DNA from 3 places in the Kitasatospora sp. NPDC034035 genome. Region 1 is predicted to be linked to each of the others. Evidence: riboswitches for the same ligand, from Rfam matches in the RefSeq annotation. Region 1 holds a riboswitch; each other region holds the start of a gene.
What was found. A riboswitch is a leader RNA that binds a small molecule or an ion and turns the genes downstream of it on or off. The one in region 1 is predicted to bind cobalamin.

Region 1 (10,268 bases):
TACGCCGGGCGGTCGGCGGCCCGCAGCGGGAGGGTTTCGCGCAGGGCCGGCTCGTCGACCTGGACGACGGCGGCGCCCGCGGCCTCCAGGTCGGTGACCTCGTCGCGCAGGGCGAGGGCGACCTGGCGGGCGGTGTCGGCGAGCGGCTGGTCGTCGCGGACGAAGGACCAGGCGAGCATGGTGACCGGGCCGGTGAGCATGCCCTTGACCGGGCGGGCGGTCAGGCCCTGCGCGTAGCGGAACCAGTCGACGGTCATCGGGCGCGGGCGGGAGATGTCCCCCGCGAGGACCGGGGGCCGCACGTAGCGGGTGCCGTAGGACTGCACCCAGCCGTGCCGGGTGGCCAGGTAGCCGGTGAGCTGCTCGGCGAAGTACTGGACCATGTCGTTGCGTTCGGGCTCGCCGTGCACCAGGACGTCCAGTCCGGCCTTCTCCTGGTAGGCGATGACCTCGCGGACCTCGGCCGCCATCCGCTCGCGGTACGCGCCCGCGTCGATCCGACCGGCCGCCAAGTCGGCGCGGGCGACGCGCAGTTCGGTGGTCTGCGGGAAGGATCCGATGGTGGTGGTCGGCAGCAGCGGCAGGCCGAGCCGGGCGCGTTGGGCCGCCGCCCGGACGGGGTAGGGCTGGGCGCGGCGGGTGTCGGCCCCGGTGACGGCGGCGACCCGGGCCCGGACCGCCGGGTCGCGGGTGATCGGGGAGGTGGCCCGGGAGGCCAGGTCGGCGCGGTTCGCGGCGAGTTCGGCGGTGATCGCACCGGCGCCCTCCCGCAGACCGCGGGCCAGCAGGGCGACCTCGGCGGCCTTCTGCCGGGCGAAGGCCAGCCATCGGGCGATCTGCGGGTCGATGTCGCGTTCGGCGGCGGCGTCGATCGGCACGTGCAGCAGGGAGCAGGACGGCGCGACGTCCACGCTGTCGGCGAGGCCGAGCAGGGTCGCCAGGGTGGCCAGCGACTTCTCCAGGTCGTTGATCCAGATGTTGCGGCCGTCGACGACTCCCGCGACCAGCCGCTTGCCGGGCAGGCCGCCGGCGGCGGCGAGGTCGTTCAGGTTGGCGGCGGCCGGGCCGGTGAAGTCCAGCGCCAGGCCCTCGACCGGGGCCTTGGCGAGCACCGGCAGGGCGTCGCCGAGGCGGTCGAAGTAGCTCGCGACCAGCAGCTTGGGCCGGTCGGCGAGGCCGCCCAGCTCGCGGTAGGTGCGGGCGGCGGCGTTGAGTTCGGCCGGGGTGCGGTCCTGGACGAGGGCGGGCTCGTCCAGTTGCACCCATTCGGCGCCCGCCGCCCGCAGGTGGGCGAGCAGTTCGGCGTAGACGGGCAGCAGCCGGTCCAGCAGGGTGATCGGCTGGAAGTCCTCGGCCACCCCGGGAGCGGGCTTGGCGAGCAGCAGGTAGGTCACCGGACCGACCAGCACCGGCCTGGCGGCGTGGCCGAGGACGAGGGCCTCGCGCAGCTCGGCGACCGCCTTGGCCGGGTTCGCGGCGAAGACCGTGTCGGAGCCCAACTCCGGTACGAGATAGTGGTAGTTGGTGTCGAACCACTTGGTCATCTCCAGCGGCGCCACCTCCTGGGTGCCGCGTGCCATGGCGAAGTAGCCGTCCAGGGGATCGGTGTCGACCGCGGACCGGTGTCGGGCGGGGATCGCGCCGACGGCGACCGTCGTGTCCAGCACGTGGTCGTAGAGGGAGAAGTCTCCGGTCGGGACTTCCCCAACCCCGGCCTCGGCGAGCTGGGCCCAGCTCTCCCGGCGCAGGTCGGCGGCGGTGTTCAGCAGCGCCTCGGCGGTGACCGCGCCCTTCCAGTACCCCTCGATCGCCTTCTTCAGTTCCCGGTTGCGACCCTGCCGGGGGTAGCCGTACGCGGTGGCTGCGGTGGTGGTTGCGGCGCCGGTGGTGGTGGCGGTGGTGGCGACTGCGGTGGTGCTGGTGGTGGTCGCTGCGGACTTCGCTGTCAAGGGACTCTCCTTCGCGAGCCTGATTCCTCTGGTCCCCGATGACGGGACGAAGGCGCGAAGGGGTGACGAACCGGACGGGCGCCCGCACGTGGGCGCGGCTCCGTCTGGTAGGTACGCCGACCCGCCCTCGAGGTCACCGGATCTCCGCGCGCGATCGGTCGCGCGCGGGCAGTGGCAGGTCTTCGGACTCGCGGGCACAGCCGCCCTGCTTCCAGGGCGGACACCTACTGGCCGTCGCTTCCCAGACCCGTCCCGGGCCCAGTGCGTATGACGGCGGTCGTTCCCACTCACCGCTGCGGGGCAGTCCCGGATTCCCACCGGGTTCCCTCTTGCGACGCGCCTGCCTGGCGGACAGGGCGAACCAGCTGCACGGCCAGCTTAGGCGCAGGACCGCGGGAGCTGAACAGGGATTCGCTCAAATCGTCCGGATACTGGGACGGCGTCGACGCGAGGAGCGGCCGGAGGACCAGGCTTCCCCATCGCGGGAGTCGGAACATGACGGCTCGTCACGGCGGGACCCACCGACACCCACCGGCGTCGCGACCCGGCTCCGCCGGTGCGGAGCAGCCCGCCTCCGCCGGTGCGGAGCAACCCGCCTCATCCTCCGGACAATTGATGGGCAAAGCCCGGTAAAGGCTGCGAACGGCACCTTGAGGTTGTCGAACACCCGTCAGTAACCTCATGGCGGTGCCGAAGCGGCCGGGCCCGACCGTGAACGGTACGGGCCTCCGACATGCCCATGCATGTCATGGCCACACCACCCTGCTCACCCGGGGTGCGTGCCCCACCTCCCGTACAGCGCAAGCACCATGCCGGTCCACGGCCATCCGCCGTGGCCGACGAGCACCTGCACGTGATCCGTCAGCACGGGCCCGAGCCCGTCCCGGCGAGCACCCCAACTGCCGGCACCGGCCGCGCCCTCACCCCCACGGAGGGTCGACTCTTGCGCTTCCACTCCCCCAGCGGTGCGCGCCCTGCCCGGGCGCGCAGACTGCTCGCCGCCCTGCCCGCCTTCGCGCTGGCCGCCACCGGCCTGCTCGCGGCCACCGCCCCCGGCGCCGCCGCCGTCCCCGGCGGGACCGCCGGCACCGGCCCCACCACCGGTGTCACCACCAAGCACGTCTGCGCCGCCCCGACCCACCCCGGCGAAATGGCCTGCCTCGCGCTCGCCCGCACCGACCTCGTCCAGCACCTCGCCCTGGCTCCGGACATCAACCCCTCCGGCCTGGGCCCCAGCGACCTCGCCTCCGCCTACAACCTCCCGACCTCGGCCGGCGCCGGCGCCACCGTCGCCATCGTCGACGCCCAGGACGACCCCAACGCGGAGTCCGACCTCGCCACCTACCGCTCCCAGTACGGCCTGCCCGCCTGCACCACCGCCAACGGCTGCTTCAGGAAGGTCGACCAGCGCGGCGGCACCAGCTACCCGACCGCCGACAGCGGCTGGGCCGGCGAGATCTCGCTCGACGTCGACATGGTCAGCGCCGTCTGCCCCAACTGCCACATCCTGCTGGTCGAGTCCGACGACGCCAACATGAGCAACCTCGGCGCCGCCGTCAACACCGCCGTCTCGATGGGCGCCAAGTACGTCTCCAACAGCTACGGCGGCGGCGAGGACTCCACCGACCCGAGCTCCGACACCAGCTACTTCAACCACCCCGGCGTCGCCATCACCGTCTCCTCCGGTGACTCCGGCTACGGCGTCGAGTACCCGGCCGCCTCCCAGTACGTGACCGCCGTCGGCGGCACCAGCCTCAACCGCGCCTCCACCGCCCGCGGTTGGACCGAGAAGGTCTGGGGCAGCAGCTCCGGCGGCAACGGCGCCGGCTCCGGCTGCTCCGCCTACGACGCCAAGCCGAGCTGGCAGCACGACACCGGCTGCGGCAAGCGCACCGTCGCCGACGTCTCCGCCGTCGCCGACCCGGCCACCGGCGTCGCCGTCTACCAGACCTACGGCGGCTCGGGCTGGAACGTCTACGGCGGCACCAGCGCCTCCTCCCCGATCATCGCCTCCGTCTACGCCCTGGCGGGCACCCCGGCCGCCGGCACCGCCCCGGCCTCCTACCCGTACGCGCACACCGGCTCCCTGTACGACGTCACCAGCGGCGCCAACGGCAGCTGCTCCCCGTCCTACCTGTGCACCGCCGCCGCCGGCTACGACGGCCCGACCGGCCTCGGCACGCCCAACGGCACCGCCGCCTTCACCAACGGCAGCACCGGCGGCAACACCGTCACCGTGACCAACCCGGGCAGCCAGAGCACCGCCCAGGGCTCCGCCGTCAGCCTGCAGATCCACGCCACCGACTCGGCCTCCGGCCAGTCCCTCGGCTACGGCGCCACCGGCCTGCCCGCCGGCCTGAGCGTCGACGCCGCCACCGGCCTGATCACCGGCACCGCGAACACCGCCGGCACCTTCACCGTGACCGTCACCGCCACCGACGGCACCGGCGCCAGCGGCTCCACCACCTTCGGCTGGACCGTCACCGGCGCCGGCGGCGGCTGCACCCCCGCCCAGCTCCTCGGCAACCCCGGCTTCGAGACCGGCAGCGCCACCCCGTGGACGGCCAGCGCCGGCGTGATCGACAACTCCGGCAGTGAGCCCGCCCACGGCGGCAGCTGGAAGTCCTGGCTCGACGGCTACGGCTCCGCCCACACCGACACGCTCGCCCAGACCCTGGCCGTACCGGCCGGCTGCAAGGCCGCCCTCAGCTTCTACCTGCACATCGACACCGCGGAGTCGGGCAGCACCGCGTACGACAAGCTGACCGTCTCGGTCAACGGCACCACGCTGAAGACCTACTCCAACGTGGACGCCGCGGCCGGCTACCAGCAGCGCACCTTCGACCTCTCCGCCTACGCCGGCCAGAACGTCACCGTGAAGTTCACCGGCACCGAGGACAGCTCCCTCCAGACGAGCTTCGTCATCGACGACACGGCCCTCACCGTGTCCTGACCATCTCCTGACCGTACGATCCGTGGGGCTGCGGCAGCCGGCTGCCGCAGCCCCACCGCCTTCCACCCGTCGGCAGCGGCGGACCACCGGGCGGGGTGGTGCGCCTGCCGAACGGTCAGCCGCTCTGCGCGCCGGCCGTCAGCAGGCCGGCCGACTTCCGGTAGGTATCCGGGGTGTGGCCGGTCTGCCCGGCCCTCCGGCCCTCTCGCGCGCGCCGCGCGGCAGGGCCTCGGGGCGGGGGGGTCAGCTCAGGGTGCGGACTGCGGCGGCGTCGTAAGGGTGCAGGTCGGCGAAGCGGCCGGCGAGGACCTTCGCGGCCCACTGCGGGTCCTGGAGGAGGGCGCGGCCGACGGCGACCAGGTCGAACTCGTCGCGCTCCAGCCGGTCGAGCAGGTTGTCGATGCCCTGGACCGGGGCGCCCTCGCCCATGAAGGCGCGGACGAAGTCGCCGTCGAGGCCGACCGAGCCGACGGTGATGGCGGTGCGGCCGGTGAGCTTCCTGGTCCAGCCGGCCAGGTTGAGGTCGGAGCCGTCGAACTCGGGGATCCAGTAGCGGCGGGTCGAGGCGTGGAAGGCGTCGGCGCCGGCCTCCGCGAGCGGGGTGAGGATCGCTTCCAGTTCCTGCGGGGTCTCGGCGAGGCGGGCGTCGTAGTTCTCCGCCTTCCACTGCGAGTAGCGGAAGATCACCGGGAACTCGGGGGAGACGGCCTCGCGCACCGCCGCGACGACCTCGGCCGTGAACTTCGTCCGGGCGACCGGGTCGCCGCCGTAGGCGTCGGTACGGCGATTGGTGCCCGCCCACAGGAACTGGTCGAGCAGGTAGCCGTGCGCGCCGTGCAGCTCGACGCCGTCGAAGCCGATCCGTTCGGCGGCCGCGGCGGCCTCGGCGAACGCGCCGATGACGGCGTCCAGGTCGGTCCGGGTCATCGCCCGCCCGGTGCCCTCGGTGCCGTCCAGCCGGATGCCGGACGGGCCGACGGCGGGGGCGTCGGCGAACGGCGGGTCGCCCTGCTTGCGCACCATGCCGATGTGCCAGAGCTGCGGCACGATGGTGCCGCCCGCCGCGTGGACGTCCTGCGCGACGCGGGCCCACCCGGCCAGCTGTTCCTCGCCGTGGAAGCGCGGGATGTCGTCGCTCTGGCCGGCGGACTCGTGGCCGACGTACGTTCCCTCGGTGACGATCAGGCCGACGCCCGCGGCGGCGCGGCGGGCGTAGTACCCGCGCACGTCCTCGCCGGGCACGCCGCCCGGGGAGAACTGGCGCGTCATCGGCGCCATCACGATGCGGTTGGGCACGGTCAGCCCGTTGATCGTGACGGGCCGGGACAGGATCTCGGCCGCGCGGGAGGCGAAGGGGTCGGCGGCCGCAGCGGGCTCGGTGACGGTCATGGGGATTCCTCGCGGGTAAGGGGTGGTGTGCGCCGGGACGAAAACGGTTGCCCGTGCCAACCACCTCGGCGGCCCCCGCATTTCGCCGACCGCGCGAACCCCCCTGTGATCCGCGCCACTCCCCCGAGGTGGGGCGGCTTCGGCAAACCGACATCACGCATCGACGTTCAGTGGCGAGGGAGTCTCGAAGTCCCTTCGGATTTCAGGCCGGTGGGCTACGCTGTCCGGCTATGACGACCGGGACGGCCTTGCGCCGCACACGGATCGGTGACCCGGCGCTCCTCTGAGCGCCGTACGGGCCGGGGCGGGCCCGCTGTTCGATCGAGGATCCTGCGCTGCCGCGCGAGCCCCGCCTCCGTCGTGTTGACCACAGGCTCGACACATCGACCACGACAGGAGAACGCATGCCCACGAAGACGTTGCAGATTCCCACCGCGGACGGCCAGGCCGACGCTTTCGCCGCCTTCCCCGACGACGGCGAGCGGCACCCCGGGGTGCTGATGTACGCGGACGCCTTCGGCATCCGGCCCGTGCTGCGGGAGATGGCCTGCGAACTGGCCGGGCACGGGTACTACGTGCTCGTCCCCAACTACTTCTACCGGCACGGCCCGACACCGCTGCTCGACCTTCCCGAGCACATCGGGGGAGAGGCCCGGTCCGCGCTCATCGCCCAGGTGATGCCCTTGATCCAGGCGCACACCGCCGAACGCGTCCTGAGCGACGCCGACGCCTACCTCGGGTTCCTCACCGCCCAGCCCGAGGTCCGTCCCGGACCGGTCGCGGTGACCGGGTACTGCATCGGCGGCCTCCTGGCGGTGCGCACCGCCGCGGCGCACCCCGGCCAGGTGGCCGCCCTCGCCGGATTCCACGGCCCCGTGGGCGTCGCCGGGCCCGACAACCTGCACCGCCTCACCGCCGAGGTCCACTTCGGCCACGCCGAAACCGACCTGACGCCCGAGGCTCTCGGCGAGCTCAACCAGGTCCTCGATGCCGCGGGTGTCGGCTACACCTCCGAGATCTACCCCGGCACCGTCCACGGCTTCACCATGGCCGACACCGACGCCTTCAACCCCGCCGCACTGCAACGCCATTGGGAGCGCCTGCTCCCCCTCCTCGGCCGCACCCTGAAGCCGACCGCCCGGTAGGACGCTCGGCGCCGACCGGGCCAACCCCTCCCTCCCGGCTCAGGCCAAGCCGGGAGGGAGGGGCGGAGGGGCGGAGGAGCGGAGGGGCGGAGGGGCGCGGGAGACGCCGGGGGTAGCGGGCGCCCCGGGGCTCGGGTGGGACGAGCCGGGGCTGTTCAGGCCGAGTGGGAAGGCGTCTCCTTCATGCCGTCGACGATCGCGCGCGCCGTGATGGCATGGGTGAAGACGACCGTGCCGGGCGTGATCAGGTCGTGGTCGCCGGATGTGCCCTCGACCTGGACCGTGCGCTCGCCGAGGAAGGTGAACGACGCACTGTCGAAGATCCACTCGGTGCGCTGGCCGGTCTTCTCCTCGAACCGGGCCACCGCGACCCCGTGGCGGCCGACGGCGTCGACCGCGTCGTCCACCTGGACCACGCCGGGGATCTTGGCGGCGGCCCTGTAGAGCGCGGCGGAGAGCTGGGCGGACGGGTAGCTCTCGATGAGCAGATCGCCGAGGGTGGTGAACGCCTCCGCGTCCGGGCCGGGGCCGTGGCCCGCCGTCTCCGTGTAGATCTTCTTCAGCAGGGCGTCGGGGTCGGTGGGGAGGGCGGCCAGGTAGTCGTAGGACGGCGCGTTGAGGTACGGCTCGACCTTCGAGTCCAGGGAGATGCCGTCCTTGTTCTGCTGGTCGATCAGCCAACCCCGCCGGCCGTCCGGCGACGTCCAGGTCCGGCGCGTGTTCAGTGCGTCGCTGACCACCGAGCTCTTGCCGTCGACCGTCCGCACATAGCTGCCGGCGACCTTCGACTCGATGTAGACGAACTGGCCCGCCCTCGCCGGCGGGGCTGCGGTCTCCTGGGCGGCCAGCGAAATCCGGTCGAGCAGCTGGACGACCCCGTGCGCGTCGGCGGCGCCGACGGTGGTGGTCAGGGCGGGGCCGGTGCCCGAGGTGGCGGCCTGGTCCGGGCCGCCGCTCAGGCTCAGGCCGGCTCCGACCAGGACGGCGCCCGTCAGGACGCATGCCGCCACCGGCAGGAGGATCGCGCGGCGCAGGAACGGGTTGCGCGGCTTGGGGGTGCTGATTCGGGCGGGGCCGGAGACGGCGTTGTCGAGGTCTTCGTGGATCCGGGCCATCAGGCTCTCCTTGTGGAACTCGTGGCGGCCCGTCGGAAGATCCCGCGCCACGACCGGCAGGAGCCCATCGGTCTCCGGCCACTCAGCCGGGTGCGGCTGGGAGGGGCTGGCGTTCATCGGTTTCCTTCCGGTACGGGCCGGACCGCTGTCGCGCGGTCCCCAGTTATCTGTCGAGTCCGGCGGGCGGGTTCCCGTCTGTCCGCCGTCAGTTCCGCCTGTGCGAGCTTGCGCAGCCTGGTACGGGCGCGGGACAGGCGGGAGCGGACGGTCCCGAGGGGGATGCCGAGGGCCTCGGCGGCCTCGGCATACTCCAGGCCCTCCCACAGACACAGGATCAGGACCTCGCGTTCGGGACGGCGCAACGAGCCCATGGCGGCCATCGTGGCGGCGATCCGGCGCCGGTCGTCCACCCGGCCGGCCACGTCCTCGGCATGGTCGGGTATTTCCACCACCGAAGGCCCCGTCGCGGCGAGCGCTGCGGCCGCGGCGCGGTAGCGCCGGTTGCTGCGGCAGTGGTTGCGGGCGAGGTTCGTCGCGATGCCCAGCAACCACGGCCGCAGCGACCCGCCCTCGGCGGCCACCCTGCCGCGCAACCGCCAGGCCTCCATGAACGTCGCCGACATGACGTCCTCGGCGGCCGACCAGTCCGCGGTGAGACGGAAGGCGTGGTTGTAGACGGATCGGGCATGGAGGTCGAACAACTCCCCGAAGACGTTCGGGTCCCCGGCCCGTACCCGGGTTCGCATATCTGTGATCACTCCTATGGGCTGTCCGGCACCCGGGAGCGAGTTCCCGTGACCTGCGTCACCCGGTCAGTCGTGGTCGGCGGCGAAGGGTCCCTCGTCGACGAAGCGGCGCAGGAGGCGGGCGAAGTCCCGGGCGTCGGCCTGCGGCCAGGTGGCGAGCGAGTCCTCGATGCCGGCGGCGAGCCGCTGCCGGGTGGCCGCGATGACGGCGTGACCGTCATCGGTGAGGGCGAGCAGGGTGGCGCGGCCGTCGGCGGGGTCGGGGCGGCGTTGGAGCAGGCCGGCCTGTTCGAGGCGGTCGGCGCGGCGGGTGACGGTGGTGCGGTCGAGTCCGATCTCGCGGCCGAGGTCGGCGGCGCTGTACGGGCCGGTGCGGGCCAGGCCGCTGAGGACCGGGTAGGTGAGGTCGTCGACGGCCTCCCCCAGCCCCTCGGTCAGGCGGGTGTAGAGGCGGGCCCGGGTGCTGCGCCGTAGGAGCAGCCCGAGGGCGTCGGCGATGTCGTGTCCTGTCTCGTGCTTCACCCCTCCAGAATAACGTGCTTCGCACACGCTTTTCCCGTACCCCCGCCGGCCGGGCTCGCAGAGTGGCATCCGCTGCCGCAGGCGGCGGAACTCGGCGACCACGGGGTGCGCCGCACCCGCCGGCAGGACCTCGCGCTGGTCGACCACTGGCGCCGCCACCTGGAACACCCCGAGGCCTACCTGCGCCACATCATCGACTGAACCTCTCCGGGCGGTGCCGTCGTGCGCGCTCGGCGGGCGGTCGTCACCGTGAAGACGGCCGAACGGTTGGCACGCCGTGCGAATCACCTGGGCCACGACCACCCGCCCCCGGAGGCCCGGAACCCGGTGTCCACGGGGCGCGTCCTCCATGTCGGTCGGCATGCCGTAGGGTGCCGCGCCGACAGGCACGGCCGACGGCCGGGGGACGGCGGGCACGACAGGGACGGGAGCACGGGACGATGGACGAC
Region 2 (10,268 bases), on a different contig from region 1:
AATCCCCCCCCCCGCCCTCTTAGACCTTTCCGGAGCCGCACGATGGGACGCCTCGCACAGACCGACGGCCTCACCGAGATCCAGCGGGACATCCTCGCCACCGTGCGGGATTTCGTCGACAAGGAGATCATTCCGGTCGCGACCGAGCTGGAGCACAAGGACGAGTACCCGACCGCCATCGTCGAGGGCATGAAGCAGCTCGGCCTCTTCGGGCTCACCATCCCCGAGGAGTTCGGCGGCCTCGGCGAGTCGCTGCTCACCTACGCCCTGGTGGTCGAGGAGATCGCCCGCGGCTGGATGTCGGTCTCCGGCATCGTCAACACCCACTTCATCGTGGCGCACATGATCAACGCCCACGGCACCCAGGAACAGAAGGACTACTTCCTGCCGAAGATGGCCGCCGGCGAAATCCGCGGCGCCTTCTCGATGTCCGAGCCCGGCCTCGGCTCCGATGTTTCGGCCATCTCCACCAAGGGCGTCAAGGACGGGGAGTTCTACGTCCTCAACGGCCAGAAGATGTGGCTCACCAACGGCGGCACCTCCACCCTCGTCGCGGTCCTCTGCAAGACCGACGAGGGCGGCAGCAGCCCGTACAAGAACATGACCACCTTCCTCATCGAGAAGGAGGCCGGTTTCGGCCCGAACCCCTCGGTTCCCGGCCTGACCGTGCCCGGCAAGATCGAGAAGATGGGCTACAAGGGCGTCGACACCACCGAGCTGGTGCTGCAGGACGTCCGGATCCCGGCCGACCGCGTCCTCGGCGGCGTCCCGGGCCGCGGCTTCTACCAGATGATGGACGGCGTCGAGGTCGGCCGCGTCAACGTCGCCGCCCGCGGCTGCGGCGTCGCCCGCCGCGCCTTCGAGCTGGGCATCTCCTACGCCCAGCAGCGCTCCACCTTCGGCAAGAAGATCGCCGAGCACCAGGCCATCCAGTTCAAGCTCGCCGAGATGGCCACCAAGGTCGAGGCCGCCCACCAGATGATGGTCATGGCCGCCCGCAAGAAGGACAGCGGCGAGCGCAACGACCTCGAGGCCGGCATGGCCAAGTACCTCGCCTCCGAGTACTGCAAGGAGGTCGTCGAGGACGCCTTCCGCATCCACGGCGGCTACGGATTCTCCAAGGAGTACGAGATCGAGCGCCTCTACCGCGAGGCCCCGATGCTGCTCATCGGTGAAGGTACTGCGGAGATCCAGAAGATGATCGTCGGACGCCGGCTCCTGGAGGAGTACCGGATCGCCGAGTGATCCCCGGGCCGCCCGCCGACGGACCACGTCGCGGGCGGCCCCCTCGAACCGCCGGTCGACGGGCGTGCGGGTCCGTCCCGGCGGAGCGCCGTGCCCCGTCACGGACCCGGCCTGGTCCGCCTGGGTCCGGCACGGCCCTCCGGAAGCGGCCGCAGGGCGTACAGCTGCGACAACACGCCCGGCGGCCGCTTCCGCACACCTTCTTGCGGCCACTACGGCCGTTTCCCCCACCGGGTTCCGCCGGGGCACCTCTTGAGACAAGTCTCACCAGCTCTGTCAGGTCCCTTGGGAACCGGACCGGGGCGAGCTACGGTCGTAGAGGTGGGACGCGCACACGCGCTCCCACCGGACACATGAACGAGCAGGCGGGTTGCCCACCCACCGTGTGCTCCCGATAGCATCCACCGGGACAGCAAGCCGTCCCTTCTATTACCGATCCCGCGGTGGCCCCCGTCCAGCGGCCATGATCCCCCGCGACAAAGGTCTTCGATGCCCATCAGCCCGTCCCCTCGCACTTCCGTCACGGACCGCGATGCCCTCGCAGCCCCGGCGGCCGGTCGGCGACCCCGCGTGACCATCGCGCGCGGAGCCACCCCCTGGTTCGTCCCCACCCTCGCCACGGCCGCCGTGACCACCGCCCTCACCCGGCGCAGCGGCAAGTGGGCCCTGGCGGCGGTACCCGCCTGTGCGCTCAGCGCGGGCATGCTGTGGTTCTTCCGCGACCCCGAGCGTGAGATCGCCACGGGCAGAGTGATCTCCCCCGCCGACGGCGTGGTGCAGAGCATCGACGCCTGGCCGGACGGCCGCACCCGGGTCGCGATCTTCATGAGCCCGCTCAACGTCCACGTCAACCGCGCGCCCCTGCCGGGCACGGTGACGTCGGTCGAGCACGTCGCGGGCGGCTTCGTCCCCGCGTTCAACAAGGACAGCGACCAGAACGAGCGGGTCGTCTGGCACTTCGACACCGAGCTCGGCGACATCGAGATGGTCCAGATCGCGGGGGCCGTGGCCCGCCGCATCGTGCCGTACGTGGCCGCCGGAACCAAGGTCGAGCAGGGCGACCGGATCGGCCTGATCCGGTTCGGGTCCCGGGTCGACACCTACCTGCCGGCCGGCGTCGAGGTCGGCGTCGAGGTCGGCCAGAAGACCACAGCCGGGGTGACGCGCCTTGACCGTGACTGATCCTGAGACAATCGTCGGCCTGGACGACGAGGAGACGGCCCTGCGCCGCCGCCGCTGGGCGCGCGACCGCGAGCTGCGCGCCCCGCGCTCTCCCCAGCACCTGTCCACCGCCGACTTCCTGACCCTGGGGAACGCCGTCTGCGGCTTCCTGGCGATCTACTCGATCACCACCGGGGTCCTCGTCCCGCACATCACCAACCCGGACGCCGCTCCGGACCGGCACAGCGCCGCCACCGCGGTCACGCTGCTGCTGATCGGCTCCATGTGCGACCTCTTCGACGGCCTGGTGGCGCGCAAGCTGCGCTCCTCCGCCCTCGGAGCGGAACTGGACAACCTGGCGGACCTGATCAGCTTCGGCATCGCGCCGGCCTACTTCGTCGCGGTCTGGGGCATGGTCTCCCAGGGCTCCAACAGCAAGCTCTCGGCGCTCATCGCGATCACCGTGCTGCTCGCGGTCGTCCTGCGGCTGGCCCGCTTCTCGGCCGTCAAGATGCGGCCCGGGGTGTTCCAGGGCATGCCCTGCCCGATGGGCGCGATGACGGTCATCGCCATCGTGCTGCTCGACCCGCCGTTCCTGCCCGGCCTGCTCGCCATCTTCGGCGCCGCGTACCTGATGGTCAGCCGGATCGAGTACCCGAAGCCGCAGGGGCTGCTGGCCACCGCCACGCTCTGCTGGATCGTGGTCTCCATCGGCTGCCTGGCCGCCTGGGCCACCGGCCTGCCCGGCGGCGACGCGCTGATGCACGTCGGCGCGTTCGCCCAGATCACGCTCGCCGCGATGGCGCCGCTGCTGGTCATCCGCCGCAAGGTGGGGCAGAAGGTCGGCGACGTCCGCGCCCGGCGGGCGGAGTCGCGGCTCGGCTGAGGCCGCTCGTTCGACCCACGCGGAAGGGCCCGGAACCGATCGGTTCCGGGCCCTTCGCCGTGCTCCGTTCCAGCGAGCCCGCGGTGGCTACGCCCCGCCGGTGTGGACGCTGAAGGCCGAACGGCGGGCCGCCCGCGCCACCCCCGGGTCCGGGTGCACGCCCGAGACCGCCGTCAGCACCGAGGCCGCCCTCGGGTGCCCGGACTGCCGGGCCCGGGCGAACAGCCGCACCGGGTCGCCCGCCGAGGCACCCTCGACATGGCCCACCAGCAGCTCCGTCTCGCCGTGGTCGAGCACCGCCGCCGCCGTGTCCACCCAGAGCCAGGCCGCGTCGTCCGCGCCCAGCACGTCCGCCGGGGAAACCCCCTCGTCCGCGCGCTCCGCCAGCCACAGCAGCGCGTACGGGCGCAGCACCGGCGCGTCCACCGCCGCCCGCACCGCCTGCTCGGCCGGCCCTCCGGCCACCCGCAGCGCCTCGAATGCCAGCCCGCGCACCAGCGCGTCGTCGCCCCGTGCCGCCTCCAGCAGCTCGGCCACCGCCCGGTCCGCCGGACGGGCCGCCACCCAGGCGCGGTACTCGGCGCGGGCCGGGCCCGGCGAGTAGTCCGCACAGGCGTTCAGCAGCTCGAAAGCGCTCTGCTCGATGTGCCCGGCCGCGGTCTGCGCGACCGTGCAGATCTCCTCCAGCTTCGCCCGCACCGCCCAGTGGCCGAGCGGCGACAGCTCGGCGGCCTCGTTCCTGCGCGTCAGGGCGCCGACGGCCGCCAGGCCGTCCAGCATCCAGTCCAGGACGGCGGCCACGTCCGAGGGCGAGGCCGGGGTGTCGATCTGCGGCTCCCGGCAGGTGCCGCGGACCGCGGACACCGCGGAGGCCGCGTGCGGCACGGGCGACAGGCCCGGACCGCCGGCCCCGCCGACCCGGCGCTCGTCCAGGCCACGGCGCAGCAGCTCCAGCAGCTCGCTCTCGGCCACCGGACCGTCCACCAGGTGCAGGAAGGAGAGCAGCTGCGGAGCCTGGTCCACGGCCTGCCCGGCCAGTACGGCGAACACCCCGCGCAGCGCGGCGGGCGGCACCGGGGCGAGCAGGGTCCAGGCGTCGAACAGCGCCGACCAGCCGCGCACCACGGCCTCGTCGTCGTGCTCCCAGGCGTGCAGGCGCCAGCCCGGACCGGCCCCGGTGTCCCGGGCCTCCACCAGGCCCACCAGGAGCGCCTGCCCCCAGGCCTTGGCGGCGGCACCGACCGTCATGGCCAGCGCCCGGCCCGCCGCACGGGCGTCCTCCGGGAGCAGCTCGCCACGCTTGTCGATCTCCGGCAGCTCCCCGGCCCAGCGGGCGATCCGGACGGCGTCCACCAGCATCCGGCGGGCCAGCGGCGCCAGCTCGGCCGGCGCCGGAAAGCCCTCCGGCACGGGAACCCGGCCCCGTCCGGGCGCCGGCGCGGGTCCCCGTCGCCGGGGTACGCCGTTACGGGGTACAACCGCCCCGCTCGGCCTGCCACCGGCTGGCCGGTGGGCCGTACCGGGGAGACGGGTCACCGTCGCACCGGTACCGATCGGAGGCGGGAGCGGGGCATCACGGTCGCGCGGGTTCCGAGACGTCACGTCGAGCAGTCTTCCCCTTGTACCGGCCTTCTGTCACATCCGGTTGTCCGTACGACCGGGCGCCCGGTGGCGACACCTCCGCAAGATCGGGCAACAGAGGCAAACCGCCTGGCCGGAAACGTGTGGCCTGCTCATGCCAGGTCAGTCGCGACGGTTGCTGCGGCCGTTCGAGCGGTCACGGAACGTGAGGGGGAGGGTGGTGTGCGGGGCCAAAAATGTGCCCCTCACGGCGCGGCGACCGCTGCGGGCCGCGCCGAAGCCGTCGGCGGGCGGCAGGGCTGTCGAGCCCGGATCCGGACGGATGGGCGCGCGGGACGGGCCGATCTTGGAGCACGAGAAGTCGGCGGGTCCGACTTCCCGCGCTCCGCACGGACGGTGGCTCCCGGTCAGAGGAGCGGGGTGAGCCAGCGACGGAGGAGTTCGGTGTAGTGGTCGGGGGCGGAGTTCCAGAGGGTGCCGTGGTCGGCGCCGGGGAAGGGCTGGAGGCCGACCACGTCGGGGCGGGCGGCGGCGAGGCGCTCGGCACTGCGGAACGGGGAGACCCGGTCGGCCGGACTGTGCAGGAGGAGGGTCGGGACGCGCAGGTCGGCTCCCTCGGCGATGCGGGAGAAGTCGGCGAGGTCGACGCCGGTGCGGCCCTGGGCGGCGAGGGCGCCGAGTTCGACGGCCGCACCCCGGACGCCCAGCCGTTCGGCGTCGCCGCGGGCGGTGGCCGGCAGGTCGAGGACCGGCGAGTCGAGGATCAGGCCGCTGACGGCGTACGCCCAGGCGGAGCGGGCCGCCGTCTGCAGGACCATCGTGGCGCCGACCGACCAGCCGTAGAGGATCACCCGACCCGCGCCGTGGGCGAGCGCCAGCCGTACCGCCGCCTCGACGTCACGCCACTCGGTCTCGCCGAAGTGGCTGTACCCGTCCGGGGAGGCCGGGGCGCCCTCGTCGCCGCGGTAGGTGACGGCGAGGGCGGGCAGGCCGAGACGGTCGAGGACGGGCAGGACCGGAAGGGTCTGCTGGCGGTCGGCCTCGGGGCCGTGGACGAGGATCACCCACGTGCCGCGCTTGCCGTCGAGGTACCAGGCGGGGAGGGCGCCGAGTTCGCCGTCGACCGCGGTCTCGGTGTAGGCGAGGCCGAGCGCCCGGGTGGGGTCGCCGACGTGGACGCGCGGGGTGAAGCGGACCTCGGCGCTGGGGACGAGGGTGCCCCGGTCGGCGCGGACCAGCCGACGGGTGACGCCCTCCTCGTCGCTGTGCAGGACCTCCTCGACGACCGCGTGGCCGCCGTCGTCCCACTCGACCGCCCAGCGGCCGGGACGCAGGCTCTCGGGGCTGCGGCTGAAGGTGATCCGCCCGACGCCGAGGCCGCGGACCAGGACCGGCCCGGACTCCTGCACGGCCGTGACCGGGCGGACCATCCGCTCGGAGGCCCGGCGGCCGATCACCAGGACGACGGCCCCGGCTCCGACGGCGGCGGCCGCCACGACGGCGGCGGTTCCCCAGCGCATATCGATCCCCGCTCTGTTGGTCACGGACCGGACGGTGTTCGTGCACCAGTCCACCGGCGCCCCGGCCGCCCGGCCACCGGGCTGGGCCGTCCGGGTCACTCGGCGCGGGGTCGGGGCGCGGGGACGGGGTCCGGCGTCGGGGCGCGGGGTCAGTCCGTGGCGGCGTCGAGGAGGTGCCAGAAGCGGGGGGTGAGGGAGTCGGTGGTGGGGGGTGGGGCGGCGCGGGTGGTGGCGCCCCAGTGGGTGGGGACGTGGTGTTCCTGGTGGAGGACGGTGAGAGCGGCGGCGAGGGTGTCGGCGGGGGCCGGGACGATGCGGGCGAGGGCACGGAGGTGGGGTTGCCAGCGGCCCGCGACGCACTGGCGGAGGAGCTGGCCGAGGGCCTCCCGGCGGCCGGTGGCCTCCACGAGCTCGGGCAGGGTCAGGTCGAGGACCTCGGCGAGGGCGCGGGTCTGTTCCTCGTCGCCGTCCCATTGGCCGGTCAGTTCGGCCTGCCGGTAGGTGGCGAGGACGGTGCCGGTGCGGTCGGCGACGGCGGCCTGGCCGAGTTCACGGGCGACGCGGTGGTCGCGCAGCCGTACCGGGCGGGTGTCCATCAGCTGGGCGGCGGGGCACCAGAGGGCGCGGGCGAGGGCGATGAACTCCGGTTCGCTGGGGCGCAGCTCGCCGGCCTCCCAGGCGAGGACGTGGGCGGGCAGCAGCCGGACGCCGTGCGCGGCCATGCCCTCCGCGACCTGCTCGGGGGTCAGGCCGAGGCCGGCCCGGTGGGCGCGGGCGGCCGCGGGGGAGAACGGCACCGGAGGCGGGACAGTGGGGGTCTTTCTGCGACGCATGCCACCGAACGGTAGGCGCGGACCGCGGTGCGCCCCAGCGACCGAACCCACGAAGCGGCCGGTCCGGGGGCGGTGCTCCGCTGGGCGATCCCACAGCGCGTCGGGGCGGTGCCCGGTGTGACCAACCCCTCCGTGACCTCGGTTGACTCCCGGTTCGGCCGCGTGATGGGATCCTGGGGCCAATCGGAGGCATGGAGAGGAAGCCGGTGCGAGTCCGGCGCGGTCCCGCCACTGTCACCGGGGAGCACGCTCGGAATGATCGCCACGGCGGGCCGTCAGAAGCCGCTGGAAGGCCCCGGGGGTGTGTCCGACCCGGAAGCCAGGAGACTCTCGCCCCCGCTACGTCGATCCAGGGCGCGGACCCTGAGTGAGGACACGCACGCGATGCAGGCTGCCCCGCCCCACCGGACTCCGAGCGGCCTTCCGCCGAGCTGTCTCCCGATGAGTTGTCTTCCGATCAGCCCCCTTCCGGCGTTCGTCCTGTGACCGTCCGTCCTGCGACCGGACGCCCCCTGGCCCGCGCCGCCACGTTCGCACTGGGCGCCGTCGCGGGCTACGCCGCCGACGCCCGCTTCGCCGACCCGCGCCGGGGCCACCCGGTGGCCGTCTTCGGCAGCGCGGCGACCCGGCTGGAGCGGCGCCTGTGGCGCGACGACCGTACGGCCGGGGCCGGGTACACGGCGCTGTGCGTGGGCGCGGTCGCGGCGGGCGCGCTCGCCCTGGACCGTACGGTGGGCCGGCGCCCGCTGAGCCGGGCGGCGCTGGCGGCGGCCGCGACCTGGACGGTCCTCGGCGGCACCTCGCTCACCCGGGAGGCCCGCGCCATCGGCCGCTCGCTGAAGGACGGCGACCTGCGGGCCGCGCGGGAGCGGCTGCCGCACCTGTGCGGGCGGGATCCGAGCGCGCTGGACGGGCAGCAGATCGCCCGCGCGGTGGTCGAGTCGGTGGCCGAGAACACCGCCGACGCCGTGGTGAACGCGCTGGCCTGGGGTGCCCTGGCGGGCACGCCCGGGCTGCTGGCGTTCCGTGCGGTGAACACCCTGGACGCCATGGTGGGACACCGTTCGCCGCGCTACGCCCGGTTCGGCTGGGCCTCGGCCCGGCTGGACGACGTGGCGGGCTGGCCGGGCGCCCGGCTGACCGCACTGCTGACGGTGGCCGCCGCCCCGCAGCCCCGGACGGCCTGGCGGGTCTGGCGGCGCGACGGCTCCTCGCACCCGAGCCCGAACGCGGGCCAGGCGGAGTCGGCGTTCGCCGGGGCGGTGGGCGTGCGGCTGGGCGGCACACTGCGGTACGGCGAGCGCGTGGAGCACCGTCCGGTGCTGGGCGCGGAGCTGCGGCCGGTGACGGCGGACGACATCGAGCGGGCCTGCGCGCTCTCCCGGCGGGTGGGCGCGCTGGCACTGGGTACGACGGTCGCGGGGCATCTCGTGATCAGGGCGTTCGGTAAGAGGAGGGGTGGGGCATGAGCAACGCGCTGCTGGTCGCCGGGACGACCTCGGACGCGGGCAAGAGCGTGGTGACGGCCGGCATCTGCCGCTGGCTGGCCCGCCAGGGTGTGCGGGTCGCGCCGTACAAGGCCCAGAACATGTCGTTGAACTCCTTCGTCACCGCCGACGGCGCCGAGATCGGGCGGGCCCAGGCGATGCAGGCGCAGGCCGCCCGGGTGGAGCCGGAGGCGGCGATGAACCCGGTGCTGCTGAAGCCCGGCGCGGACGGCCGCAGCCAGGTGGTGCTGCTGGGCAGGCCGGTCGCCGAGGTGGGTGCGCTGGACTACCGCGAGCGCAAGCCCGTCCTGCTGGAGCGCGCCCTGGAGTGCCTGGCCGACCTGCGCCGCCGCTACGACGTGGTCGTCTGCGAGGGCGCCGGCTCGCCCGCCGAGATCAACCTGCGCGACCGCGACATCGCCAACATGGGCCTGGCCACGGCCGCCGGGCTGCCGGTGGTGGTGGTCGGGGACATCGACCGCGGCGGCGTGTTCGCGGCGATGTACGGGACGCTGGCGCTGCTGTCGGCGGAGGACCAGCGGCACGTGGCCGGCTGGTTCGTCAACAAGTTCCGCGGCGACGCGCGGCTGCTGGCGCCCGGGCTGGAGATGCTGCACGAGCTGACCGGCCGTCCGGTGCTGGGCACCCTGCCGATGCTGCCCGGACTGTGGCTGGACGCCGAGGACTCGCTGGACCTGTCGACGGTGGTGGACCGGGTCGACGGGCGCGGGCCGCTCGGGGCGGACGTGCTGCGGGTGGCCGTGGTGCGCTTCCCCCGGCTGTCCAACTTCACCGACCTGGACGCGCTGGCGCAGGAGCCGGGCGTGCTGGTGCGCTGGGCCACCAGACCCGAGGAGCTGGCCGACGCCGACCTGGTGGTGCTGCCCGGCACCCGGGCCACCGTGGCGGACCTCGCCTGGCTGCGCGAGCGCGGCCTGGAGCCGGCGCTGAAGGCGCGGGCGGCGGCCGGGCTGCCGGTTCTCGGGGTGTGCGGCGGCTACCAGATGCTGGCGCGCGGGATCGTCGACGAGGTGGAGTCCAAGGCGGGCGCCGTCGACGGGCTCGGCCTGCTGCCGACGCAGGTGCGGTTCGGCGCCGAGAAGGTGCTGGCGCGGCCGGTCGGCGAGGCGTTCGGGCACCGGGTCGAGGGCTACGAGATCCACCACGGGGTGGTGGCCGTGGAGGGGGGCCAGGCGTTCGTCTCCGATGGCCGAGGGCAGAGTCTGGACGGCTGCCGGGTGGGCTCGGTCTGGGGCACGACCTGGCACGGCGTGCTGGAGAACGACGACTTCCGTCGCGAACTCCTGCGCGAGGTCGCCGAGTTGGCGGGCCGGGCGTTCGTCCCGGCGCCGGACACCTCCTTCGCCGAGGCGCGCGAGGCCCGGCTGGACCGGCTGGGCGACCTGATCGAGGAACACGCGGACACCGACGCGCTGTGGAAGCTGATCGAGGGCGGGGTGCCGGCGGCCGGATCGCTGCCGTTCCTGGCGCCCGGGGCACCTGGGAGTGACGCATGACTGACGTCCGCTATCCGTTCACCGCGATCGTCGGCATG
Region 3 (10,268 bases), on a different contig from region 1:
CCGCCGCGGCCAGGGCCGCCGAGGCGCCCGCCGCCGACCGGCTGCCCGGCCACCTGCCCTCCCAGCGGACCGAACCGCCGCGCACCGGGGCAGCCGTCGGAGGACCCGTCGGAGAAAACGTCGAGGACGCCTTCGGAGAAGCCGTCGAGGAATCCGAGGAACCCGTCGAAGGAGCCCTCGCCGAGGACGAGTTCGAGGAGCTGCTGGAGCCGGCCCGGGCCGGCTCCCGGACCGAGCGGAGGAGCCGCTGATGCTGCGGATCACCGTCCCCCGGATCGCCGCCCTGGTCGCCCTGGCCCTGATGGTCGGGTACACCTTCGTCCTGGCGCCCCGGCTCTCCCGTGCGCACGACCTGGAGCCGTACACCTTCGCCGGCGCCGCCCCGACGGCGATGCCGAGTTGGCTGACCACCGCCCTGGCCGCGTCACCGACCGCCACCCCCGCGACGGCCGGCCAGAGCCCGACGGCGGCAGCGACGCCCACCACACCGCCCCCGCCCCCGCAGTTCCCGCCGGCCGGCGGCGCGTTCACCGGCATCATGACCAAGCCCGGCCCCTACGACCTCGGCCCGCTCGACGAGTTCACCGCGGCCGTCAAGCACCAGCCGAACGTGCTGGAGTTCTCGGTCGGCTGGTGGGACCGGAAGTTCGACCGCCGGGTCTTCGACACCGTCGCCGAACGCGGCATCATGCCGATGGTCGCCTGGGAGCCCTGGGACTACCGCAAGGAAGCCAAGGAGGACAAGCTCCGCGGCGAGCAGCCGGAGTACTCCCTCTCCAACATCATCGACGGCAGGTTCGACGACTACATCAAGACCTGGGCCGACGGCATCAAGGGCCTCGGCTACCCCGTCGCCCTGCGCTTCGCCCACGAGATGAACGGCTACTGGTACCCCTGGGCCGAGCAGTCCAACGGCAACAAGAAGGGCCAGTACGTCCAGGCCTGGCGGCACGTCCACGACATCTTCAAGCAGGCCGGCGCCACCCGGGTCACCTGGGTGTGGAGCCCCAACGTCGACTACGAGAACGCCACCAGCCTGAACACGCTCTACCCCGGCGACGACTACGTCGACTGGGTCGGCCTGTCCGGCTACTACGGCACCACCGGCGTCGAGAAGTACAAGTCGTTCGACCAGATCTTCCAGCCGACCATCGAGCAGATCCGGGCGTTCAGCCACAAGCCCGTGGTGATCACCGAGACCGGGGCCACCGACACCTCGGGGCTGAAGGCACAGTGGATCACCGAGATGTTCTCGCAGCTCGCCCAGCACCCCGACATCATCGGCGTGATCTGGTACGAGGCGAGGAAGGAGGTCGACTGGCGGGTAGCCGCGTCCCCCGCCGCCGCCCAGGCGTTCGCCGCCGGGGTCTCCGCGCCGCGCTACAACACGCCCTGGACCGTCCACTCCGAGCCGGCCCTGACCGTCACGGCGCCGGCCCCGGCACCCGCCCCTTCCCCCGACGCGCCGGCCTCCCCCAGCCCGTCGGCCACCACCCAGAAGCCTCCGGTCAAGAAGCCGACCTCGCCCGCGACCAAGCCCCGGTCGAGTTCCACGCCCGCCGGGTGAGCACGACCCCGCCCCGGCCCGCGTACCGGCCTACGACACCACCGCCCCGGCCCGCGCACCGGCCGCAGACACCGCAGCAGGGAGGCGAGAGCCCCATGACCCACCCCGTCGTGCCCGGAACCGGGCGCCGCGGCCTGCGCCCGTGGTGGTGGCTCGCGCCGACCATCGCGATCGTGCTGGCCCTGTGCGCGGTGCTGATCCCGCACGACTCGCGGGACCCGCAGGCGCCCGTCCGGGCGACCACGGCCGTCACCCCGCTGCCGGCCGCGACCGCCGGCGAGATCTGCTCCACCGGGCAGAACCGCTACCCGTCCCAGGCCGTCGACTCCGGCCGCTACCTGATCAACCCGAACGAGTGGAACGCCACCGGCGGCCTCTGCATCAGCAGCAGCGGCGCCGGCACCGACTTCCGGGTGACCCGCAGCGGGATCAGCCCCGCCAGCCTCACGGACCCGGACCGCGGCCCCGGCGCCTACCCGCACATCAGCACCCAGCTCCAGCCCGGCACCGGCCCGCTGCCCATCCCGGTGGACAACCTGCGGTACGCGACCAGCAGTTGGCAGACCACCCAGGTCGACGGCGGCGTCTACAACGTCTCGTACGACGTCTGGTACAGCAACAGCCGGACCAGCTGCTCCTTCACCGAGAGCGCCGAGCTGATGATCTGGCTGCGCGGCAACGGCAAGACCCCGTTCGGCCAGCGGACCGGCGACCTACAGGTCGGCGGCACCTCCTACCGCGTGTACGAGGCCCCGAAGAAGAGCAGCCACACCCTGATCACCTACGAGATGGCCACCGGCACGACCTCCGTCACCGACCTGGACCTGCGGGCCTTCACCCGCGACGCCATCCAGCGCGGCTACGTCCCGGCCGGCTCCTACCTGTGCGCCGTCCAGGCCGGGTTCGAGATCTGGGACGGCGGCGCCGGCCTCGGCAGCGACTCCTTCTCGTTCCAGGCCGCCGCCGGACAGCCGAGCGGCGCGATCACCTCGGCCCTGCCCGGTCTCTGTCTGGACAGCCGGGTGGCGGGCGATCCGGCCGCGGTCGGCGCCGGCACCTGCGACGGCTCGCCGGCCCAGACCTGGACGATGGGGGACAACGGCTCGATCGGGCAGAACGGGCGCTGCGTCGAGGACCCGGGCCTCGGTTTCCCCGTCCTCACCGGCTGCACCTCGCGGCCCGACCAGCGCTGGCGGGTGACCCCCACGGGACAGCTCGCCAACCAGGACACGGGGCGCTGCGTCGAGAATCCGGGTGCTGCCGGGAGTGCGGGTCCGAGCGCTGCCGCCAGTGCCGGTCCGAGCGCCTCCTCGAGCGGGACTGCGAGCGCCTCCGCGGGCGCCTCTGCGAGCGCCTCCGCGGGCGGGACCACCCAGGTGCGGATGCGCCCGTGCGATGCCCGTACGGGCCAGGGATGGCACCCTCCAGCCTGAGCAGATTATCGCACGATGAGTCGAACAGTCGTGCCCCGCGACACTACATGTGGGGCTGCATCGGACTCGCGCCACTAGATGTATGCTCATCCCTGCTGTCGATGCAGGGGAACCCGGTGGGAATCCGGGACTGCCCCGCAGCGGTGAGCGAGCGGCTCCAAGAGCCCTGCCCGCGAGTCCGATGACCTGCCGACAGCGTGCGCCACGGCCCTCCCGCAGAGGCCGCGCCAGCACCAGCAGTACCTTCCGGGCCTCGCGGGCGGGCCGGGGATGCCACCGTCGCACGGACGCCGCTTGCGCCCGCGCGCGTGCTCCCCTGCCCCGATCGCCCGGTACTCCGATCACCGCCGACGATCGCCGCCAGGAGAGAGCGCCTTGACCACCGCTGCCTCAGCCACCCTGCCCGCCCAGGGCTCCGGTACCGCCTTCACCGACCCGAAGGTCTCCGACCCCGGCGGCGCCCTGCTGCGGCTGCTCACCGACCGCAGCGTCGACCTCACCGAGGTCGACCCCGGCCATGTCGCCGCCGCCGCGCTGCGCGGCCGCCACGCCGGCTCGGACTTCGCCGAGCTGCGCGGGCTGGCCGTGGACGCCGCCGCGTCGATGATCGCCGAGGACCCCCAGTACTCGAAGCTCGCCGCCCGCCTGCTCGCCCTGGAGATCGTCGACGAGGCGAACAGCCAGGGCTCCACGTCCTTCTCCGCCTCGATCACCGTCGGCCACGCCGAGGGCCTGATCGGCGACACCACCGCGGAGTTCGTCGCCAAGCACGCCGCCGCCCTGGACGCGCTGATCGACACCAAGGGCGACGACCGCTTCGAGTACTTCGGCCTGCGCACCGTGCAGTCCCGCTACCTGCTGCGCCACCCGATCACCCGCAAGGTGATCGAGACCCCGCAGCACTTCCTGCTCCGCGTCGCCTGTGGCCTGGCGGTCGGCGACAACGAGCAGTCCGTGCGCGAAGTCGCCGAGCTGTACGGCCTGATGAGCCGCCTGGAGTACCTGACCTCCTCGCCGACGCTCTTCAACTCCGGCACCCGCCACCCGCAGATGTCGAGCTGCTACCTGCTCGACTCCCCGCTGGACAACCTGGACTCGATCTACAACCGCTACGCGCAGATCGCCCGCCTGTCCAAGCACGCCGGCGGCATCGGCCTGTCCTACTCGCGCATCCGCTCGCGCGGCAGCCTGATCCGCGGCACCAACGGCAAGTCCAACGGCATCGTGCCGTTCCTGCGCACCCTCGACTCCTCCGTCGCCGCCGTCAACCAGGGCGGCCGTCGCAAGGGCGCCGCCTGCGTCTACCTGGAGACCTGGCACGCCGACATCGAGGAGTTCCTCGAGCTGCGCGACAACACCGGCGAAGAGGCCCGCCGCACCCACAACCTCAACCTGGCGCACTGGATCCCGGACGAGTTCATGCGCCGGGTCAACGCCAACGCGGACTGGTCGCTGTTCTCCCCGGCCGACGTGCCCGAGCTGGTCGACCTGTGGGGCGCCGACTTCGACGAGGCCTACCGCAAGGCCGAGCTGGCCGGCAAGGCCGTGCGCACCATCCCCGCGCAGACCCTGTACGCCCGCATGATGCGCACCCTCGCGCAGACCGGCAACGGCTGGATGACCTTCAAGGACGCCTCCAACCGCGCCGCCAACCAGACCGCGCTGCCGGGCCGCACGGTGCACTCCTCCAACCTGTGCACCGAGATCCTGGAGGTCACGGACGACTCCGAGACCGCCGTCTGCAACCTCGGCTCGGTCAACCTCGGCGCCCACGTGGCCCCCGGGGCGTCCGCCGACGACCTGCTGGGCGCCATGGACTGGGAGCGGCTCGACGCCACCGTGCGCACCGCCGTCACCTTCCTCGACCGCGTCGTGGACATCAACTTCTACCCGACCACCGAGGCCGGCACCTCCAACTCCCGCTGGCGGCCCGTGGGCCTCGGCGTGATGGGCCTCCAGGACGTCTTCTTCAAGCTGCGGCTCGACTTCGACTCCGCCGAGGCCGCCCGGCTGTCCACGCTGATCGCCGAGCGCATCATGCTCACCGCCTACGAGCGCTCCGCCGACCTGGCCGAGCGGCTCGGCCGCCACGAGGCGTACGGCGAGACCCGCGCCGCCCGCGGCGAACTGCACATCGACCACTTCCCGACGGCCGCCCCGCAGTGGGCCGACCGCTGGACCGCGCTGCGCGCCCGCATCGCCGAGACCGGCCTGCGCAACTCGCTGCTGCTGGCCATCGCGCCGACCGCGACCATCGCGTCCATCGCCGGCGTGTACGAGTGCATCGAGCCGCAGGTGTCCAACCTGTTCAAGCGCGAGACGCTCAGCGGCGAGTTCCTCCAGGTCAACCCGTACCTGGTGCGCGAGCTCAAGGAGCTCGGCGTCTGGGACCAGCAGACCCGCGACGCGCTGCGCGACGCCAACGGATCGGTGCAGGAGCTGAACTGGCTGCCCGCCGAGGTGCGGTCGCTGTACCGCACCGCGTGGGAGCTGCCGCAGCGCGCGCTGATCGACCTGGCCGCGGCCCGCATGCCGTACCTGGACCAGAGCCAGTCGCTGAACCTGTTCATGGCGGCGCCGACCATCGGCAAGCTCAGCTCGATGTACGCCTACGCGTGGAAGGTCGGTCTCAAGACCACCTACTACCTGCGTTCGCGCCCGGCCACCCGCATCGCCCAGGCCGCGTCGGGTACCGCCCGCGCCGCCGCGCCGGTGCCGGCCAACACGATCCCGGTGGGCACCCCGACCCTCACCCCGGAGGAGGAGGCCGCGCTGGCCTGCTCCCTGGAGAACCCCGAGTCCTGCGAGGCCTGCCAGTGAGCACCCCCGAAGACCGCAAGATGCTGCTCGACCCCGGCTTCGAGCTGACCCTGCGCCCGATGCGCTACCCGTCGTTCTACGACCGGTACCGGGACGCCATCAAGAACACCTGGACGGTCGAGGAGGTCGACCTTCACTCGGACGTCGCCGACCTGGCGAAGCTGAGCGAGGGCGAGCGCCACCTCATCGGGCGCCTCGTCGCGTTCTTCGCGACGGGCGACTCGATCGTCGCGAACAACGTGGTGCTGAGCCTCTACAAGCACATCAACTCCCCGGAGGCGCGGCTCTACCTGAGCCGGCAGCTGTTCGAGGAGGCCGTGCACGTCCAGTTCTACCTGACGCTGCTCGACACCTACCTTCCGGACCCGGAGGACCGCAACGCGGCCTTCGCCGCGGTGGAGAACATCCCCTCCATCCACCAGAAGGCCCAGTTCTGCTTCAAGTACATGAACGCGGTCGACCACATCGACTCGCTGCAGACGAAGGAGGACAGGCGGGCGTTCCTGCTCAACCTGATCTGCTTCGCGGCGTGTGTGGAAGGCCTGTTCTTCTACGGCGCGTTCGCCTACGTGTACTGGTTCCGGAGCCGGGGCCTGCTGCACGGTCTCGCGACCGGTACCAACTGGGTGTTCCGCGACGAGTCCATGCACATGGACTTCGCGATGTCGGTCGTCGACACCGTGCGCGAGGAGGAGCCCGACCTCTTCGACGAGGAGATGGCCAAGCAGGTCACGGAGATGCTGGAGGAGGCTGTCGAGGCCGAGCTCCAGTTCGCCCAGGACCTGTGCGGCGACGGTCTGGCCGGCATGAACACCGACTCGATGCGCCAGTACCTGGAGGCCGTGGCCGACCAGCGCCTGGCCCGCCTGGGCATGCCCATCCGGTACGGGTCCACCAACCCGTTCGGCTTCATGGAGCTCCAGAACGTCCAGGAGCTGACCAACTTCTTCGAGCGCCGGGTGTCGGCGTACCAGGTGGCTGTCGAGGGCTCGGTCTCCTTCGACGACGACTTCTAGAAGAGCCGGATACGACAGAGGTGCCCCGCACGGCCACAGCCCGTGCGGGGCACCTCTGTCGTATCAGTCGGTAGAAAACTCGCCGGACTTGACCCCGGCGAGGAAGGAGGACCACGCGTCAGCCGGAAAGAGCAGAGCCGGCCCGTCAGGGTCCTTCGAGTCACGTACCGGTACGACACTGCTGAAGGAGTGGGCTTCCCGCCATCGGGAAGCGGCTCAGGGTCTGGGCCGATAGCCGTCGCTCGACGAGCACCCCGGCCGGCCGGGCCTTGGTGGCGCAGGAAGTCGGCCGGTTCGACTTCCTGCGCCACAACGAAGATGCGCGCACCGGTCGACGCACCACGGCAGTGCTATCGGCGTGCTCCACCCGTCCGGCTGAACTCCCGGGGCCACACCGGCACCGCACGCACACGTACCGCCCACCTCCGGTTACGGTCCGGCGCACAGCCGTACGACGAGACGAGAGGGGCCCACGGTGACGACGACCGGAATCCTGGACTACGAGAGCGACGCGATCGTCCAGCTGATGAACATCGCGGAGAAGGACTGGACGGAGCAGGAGCTCAAGGACGCGCTGCAGCGGGCGATCATGCTGGAGCTGTCCACCATCCCGCCCTACGCCACCGCGCTCTGGTCGATCACCAGCCAGGACAGCACCCAACCCGTCCGCAACACCATCCGGGAGATCATCTTCGATGAGATGTCGCACTTCGGCCTGGTCTGCAACATGCTCACCAGCATCGGCGGCACCGTCGTCCTCACCGACCCCGCCACCGTCCCGAAGTACCCGGGCGAGCTGCCCGGCGGGGTCAACCCGGGGCTGGTCGTCTCCCTCAGCGGGCTGACGCGGGAGTCGGCGGGCCTCTTCTCCGACATCGAGAAGCCCGAGAACCCCCTCGCCTTCGCCGCCGACGGCAACACCATCGGCGCCTTCTACCAGCGGATCGCCGACGTCTTCCCCAACTTCGCCCACCTGCTCACCGGTCAGAACCAGGTGACCTTCCCGCTCTCGAGCCACGGCGCCGGCAACGACATCGTCCCGATGAACACCATCGACGACGTCCTGAAGGCGATCCACATCATCCAGACCCAGGGCGAGGGCACCACGGCATCCCCGGACAACCCCTTCCCGGGCGCCCCGGGCGAACTCGCCCACTACTACGCGTTCAAGGAGATCGCCGTCGGCAAGAAGCTGGTCAAGAACCCCACCACGGGGAGGTTCGAGTTCACCGGCCCCGACGTCCCGCTCCCGGACACCGCCCCCGTCGCCCGTGTCCCCGAGGGCGGCTGGGCCAACGACCCCGCCAACACGCCCGACCAGGCCACCGCCACCGCGCTGCACGACTTCAACAAGACCTACAGCGACATGCTCCGCGCCCTCTGCTCGGCCTGGAGCGGCAACCCGAACTCGCTCTTCGACGCGATCGGGCACATGGGCGATCTGGGCGACGCCGCACGGACGATCAACGCCATCAAGCTCCCATCGGACCCCCACCTCGTCTACGGCCCGGAGTGGCTCTTCGTCGCCAACTGACCGGACGCGTGCCCCCGCCCGCCCGGCACGGAACGCCGGGCGGGCGGGGGCAGGGCAAGCGGGGGCAGGGCAAGCGGACAGGTCACGCCTCCGCGACGGCCTCCAGCGGGCTCAGGGCCGCCGCCCGCCGGGCCGGGACGGCCGCCGCGACCGCGCCGAGCGCGAGCGATCCCAGGCAGACGAGGGTCAGCGTCCCCCAGGGCAGCGCCAGCGCGTACTGCTCCATCGCACCGCCCGCCAGCGCCCCGACCGCCCAGGCGCCGAACAGCCCGCCGGCCAGGCCGAGCAGGGTGCCGAACGCGGCGACCGTCACGGCCTCCAGGCGGATCATCCGACGGACGCCGGCCCGATCCATGCCGATGGCCCGCAGGACACCGATCTCCCGCGTCCGTTCGGTGACGGACATCGCCAGCGTGTTGACGATCCCGAGCGCGGCGATCACGACGCCGATCGCGAGCAGCCCGTACATCAGCGTCAGCAGGTCGCTCATCGTCCCCGCCGCCTCGCGCACCAGCGCGGCCCGGTCCTGCACCTTGAGCAGCGGGTTGTTGCCCACCGCCGTCCGCAGCCCGTTCTCCGTCGCGCCTTCGCCGCGCACCAGGACCCGCTGGACGGTGCCGGGCCTGTAGCTGTCGCGCTGCACCTCGTCGCGGGTGCCCAGCACATCGTGGGCGGTGGGGTTGTCCCGGTAGACGCCCACCACGGTGTAGTGCGCGAACTCCTCGCTCCGCCCGATGCGCGCGTCGACCTGCCCGCCCGTGCTCACCCCGGTCTCCCGGGCGACGCTGCTGGAGACGGCGATCCGGCCGGGCCCGAGGTCCTTCGCCGAGCCGCTCACGAAGTCGAGGTTCATCACCTGGTCGAGGGCCGCCGGGTCGACGCCGGAGATCTCCCGGACGCGACCGCCCACGACCGCCGTGGAGTCCGCGACCGCGCTGACGCTCCGCACTCCCGGGGCGCCGGCCACCCGCTGCACGGCGGCCGGGTCGATGCCGGTCATGGTGTTGCCGGTGCTGATCACGTAGTCGGCGCCGAGCCCGTCCGCGACCTGCCGGTCCAGGGCCTGCCCGGTCGAGTTGCCGATGGTGGCGAGCCCGCTGACCAGCGCGGTGCTGATGAGCAGTGTGGCGGCGGTCGCCGCCGTGCGCCTCGGGTCGCGCAGCGCGTTCTGCTGGGCCAGGAGGCCGGGGGTGCCGAATCGCCGGATCACACGCCCGGTCACCCGGATCACGGGGGCGGCGAGGGCCGGCGCCAGCACGATCAGGGCGACGACGAGGACGCCGCAGCCGAGCATCGCACGGCGCAGGTTCTCCTCCGAGGCGTCCTTCGCCGAGCCCGCGAGCGAGACCAGCAGACCGACGCCGAGCAGCAGCAGGACCGCCCCGGCGATCGGACGCAGCCACGAGCGCCCACCGGGCTGCGCGGCGGAGCGCAGCGCCTCGATCGGTGCGATCCGCGCCGCCCGGCGCGACGGCAGCCAGGCGGCCAGCACGGTCACCCCGACGCCGACGAACAGCGCCGCCGCCACCGGTCGGGGCCCGATCACCAGTGGGCCCTCCGGCAGCCGGTTCCCGTCGCCGCTCAGCAGCCGGGGCAGCACGGACGCGATGCCGAGTCCGCCGATGAATCCGATCACCGACGCGGCGAGCCCGACCAGCACGGCCTCGGCCAGCAGGGAACGGACCACCTGGCGGCGGGTGGCGCCGACCGCCCGCAGCAGCGCGAGCTCCCGGGTGCGCCGGGCGACGAGCATGGTGAAGGTGTTGACCACGAGGAACGAGCCGATGAACAGGGACACGCCCGCGAAGACCATCGGCATCTTCTGGTAGCCCCGGGTCAACACCCCGACGTAGATGGCCTGTTGGTCGGCCTGCGCCTGTCCGGTGGTGGTCTCGGCA

Region 2: linked by a shared signal. The riboswitch ahead of ACZ52J_RS22395 (cobalamin biosynthesis protein) and the one ahead of metE (5-methyltetrahydropteroyltriglutamate--homocysteine S-methyltransferase) in region 1 are both predicted to bind cobalamin.
Region 3: linked by a shared signal. The riboswitch ahead of ACZ52J_RS10760 (ribonucleoside-diphosphate reductase subunit alpha) and the one ahead of metE (5-methyltetrahydropteroyltriglutamate--homocysteine S-methyltransferase) in region 1 are both predicted to bind cobalamin.

What each region holds. Positions count from the first base shown of each region.
Region 1 is NZ_JBVISA010000021.1:110,569-120,836, forward strand. It holds gene metE (5-methyltetrahydropteroyltriglutamate--homocysteine S-methyltransferase) at 1-1,949, opposite strand, end outside; cobalamin riboswitch at 2,106-2,331, opposite strand; gene ACZ52J_RS27585 (putative Ig domain-containing protein) at 2,893-4,902, shown strand; gene ACZ52J_RS27590 (NADH:flavin oxidoreductase) at 5,146-6,291, opposite strand; gene ACZ52J_RS27595 (dienelactone hydrolase family protein) at 6,696-7,436, shown strand; gene ACZ52J_RS27600 (CU044_5270 family protein) at 7,592-8,668, opposite strand; gene ACZ52J_RS27605 (RNA polymerase sigma factor) at 8,665-9,297, opposite strand; gene ACZ52J_RS27610 (MarR family winged helix-turn-helix transcriptional regulator) at 9,364-9,819, opposite strand; gene ACZ52J_RS27615 (serine/threonine-protein kinase) at 10,260-10,268, shown strand, end outside.
Region 2 is NZ_JBVISA010000015.1:141,452-151,719, reverse strand. It holds gene ACZ52J_RS22425 (acyl-CoA dehydrogenase family protein) at 43-1,245, shown strand; gene ACZ52J_RS22420 (phosphatidylserine decarboxylase) at 1,735-2,427, shown strand; gene ACZ52J_RS22415 (CDP-alcohol phosphatidyltransferase family protein) at 2,414-3,292, shown strand; gene ACZ52J_RS22410 (hypothetical protein) at 3,380-4,702, opposite strand; gene ACZ52J_RS22405 (alpha/beta hydrolase family protein) at 5,281-6,417, opposite strand; gene ACZ52J_RS22400 (helix-turn-helix domain-containing protein) at 6,543-7,226, opposite strand; cobalamin riboswitch at 7,424-7,555, shown strand; gene ACZ52J_RS22395 (cobalamin biosynthesis protein) at 7,709-8,695, shown strand; gene ACZ52J_RS22390 (cobyric acid synthase) at 8,692-10,230, shown strand; gene ACZ52J_RS22385 (putative cobaltochelatase) at 10,227-10,268, shown strand, end outside.
Region 3 is NZ_JBVISA010000006.1:93,660-103,927, reverse strand. It holds gene ACZ52J_RS10775 (glycosyltransferase family 2 protein) at 1-251, shown strand, start outside; gene ACZ52J_RS10770 (glycoside hydrolase family 26 protein) at 251-1,567, shown strand; gene ACZ52J_RS10765 (GH12 family glycosyl hydrolase domain-containing protein) at 1,663-3,000, shown strand; cobalamin riboswitch at 3,083-3,208, shown strand; gene ACZ52J_RS10760 (ribonucleoside-diphosphate reductase subunit alpha) at 3,400-5,820, shown strand; gene ACZ52J_RS10755 (ribonucleotide-diphosphate reductase subunit beta) at 5,841-6,836, shown strand; partial or broken gene ACZ52J_RS10750 (DUF397 domain-containing protein) at 6,900-7,016, opposite strand; gene ACZ52J_RS10745 (ferritin-like domain-containing protein) at 7,312-8,370, shown strand; gene ACZ52J_RS10740 (ABC transporter permease) at 8,453-10,268, opposite strand, start outside.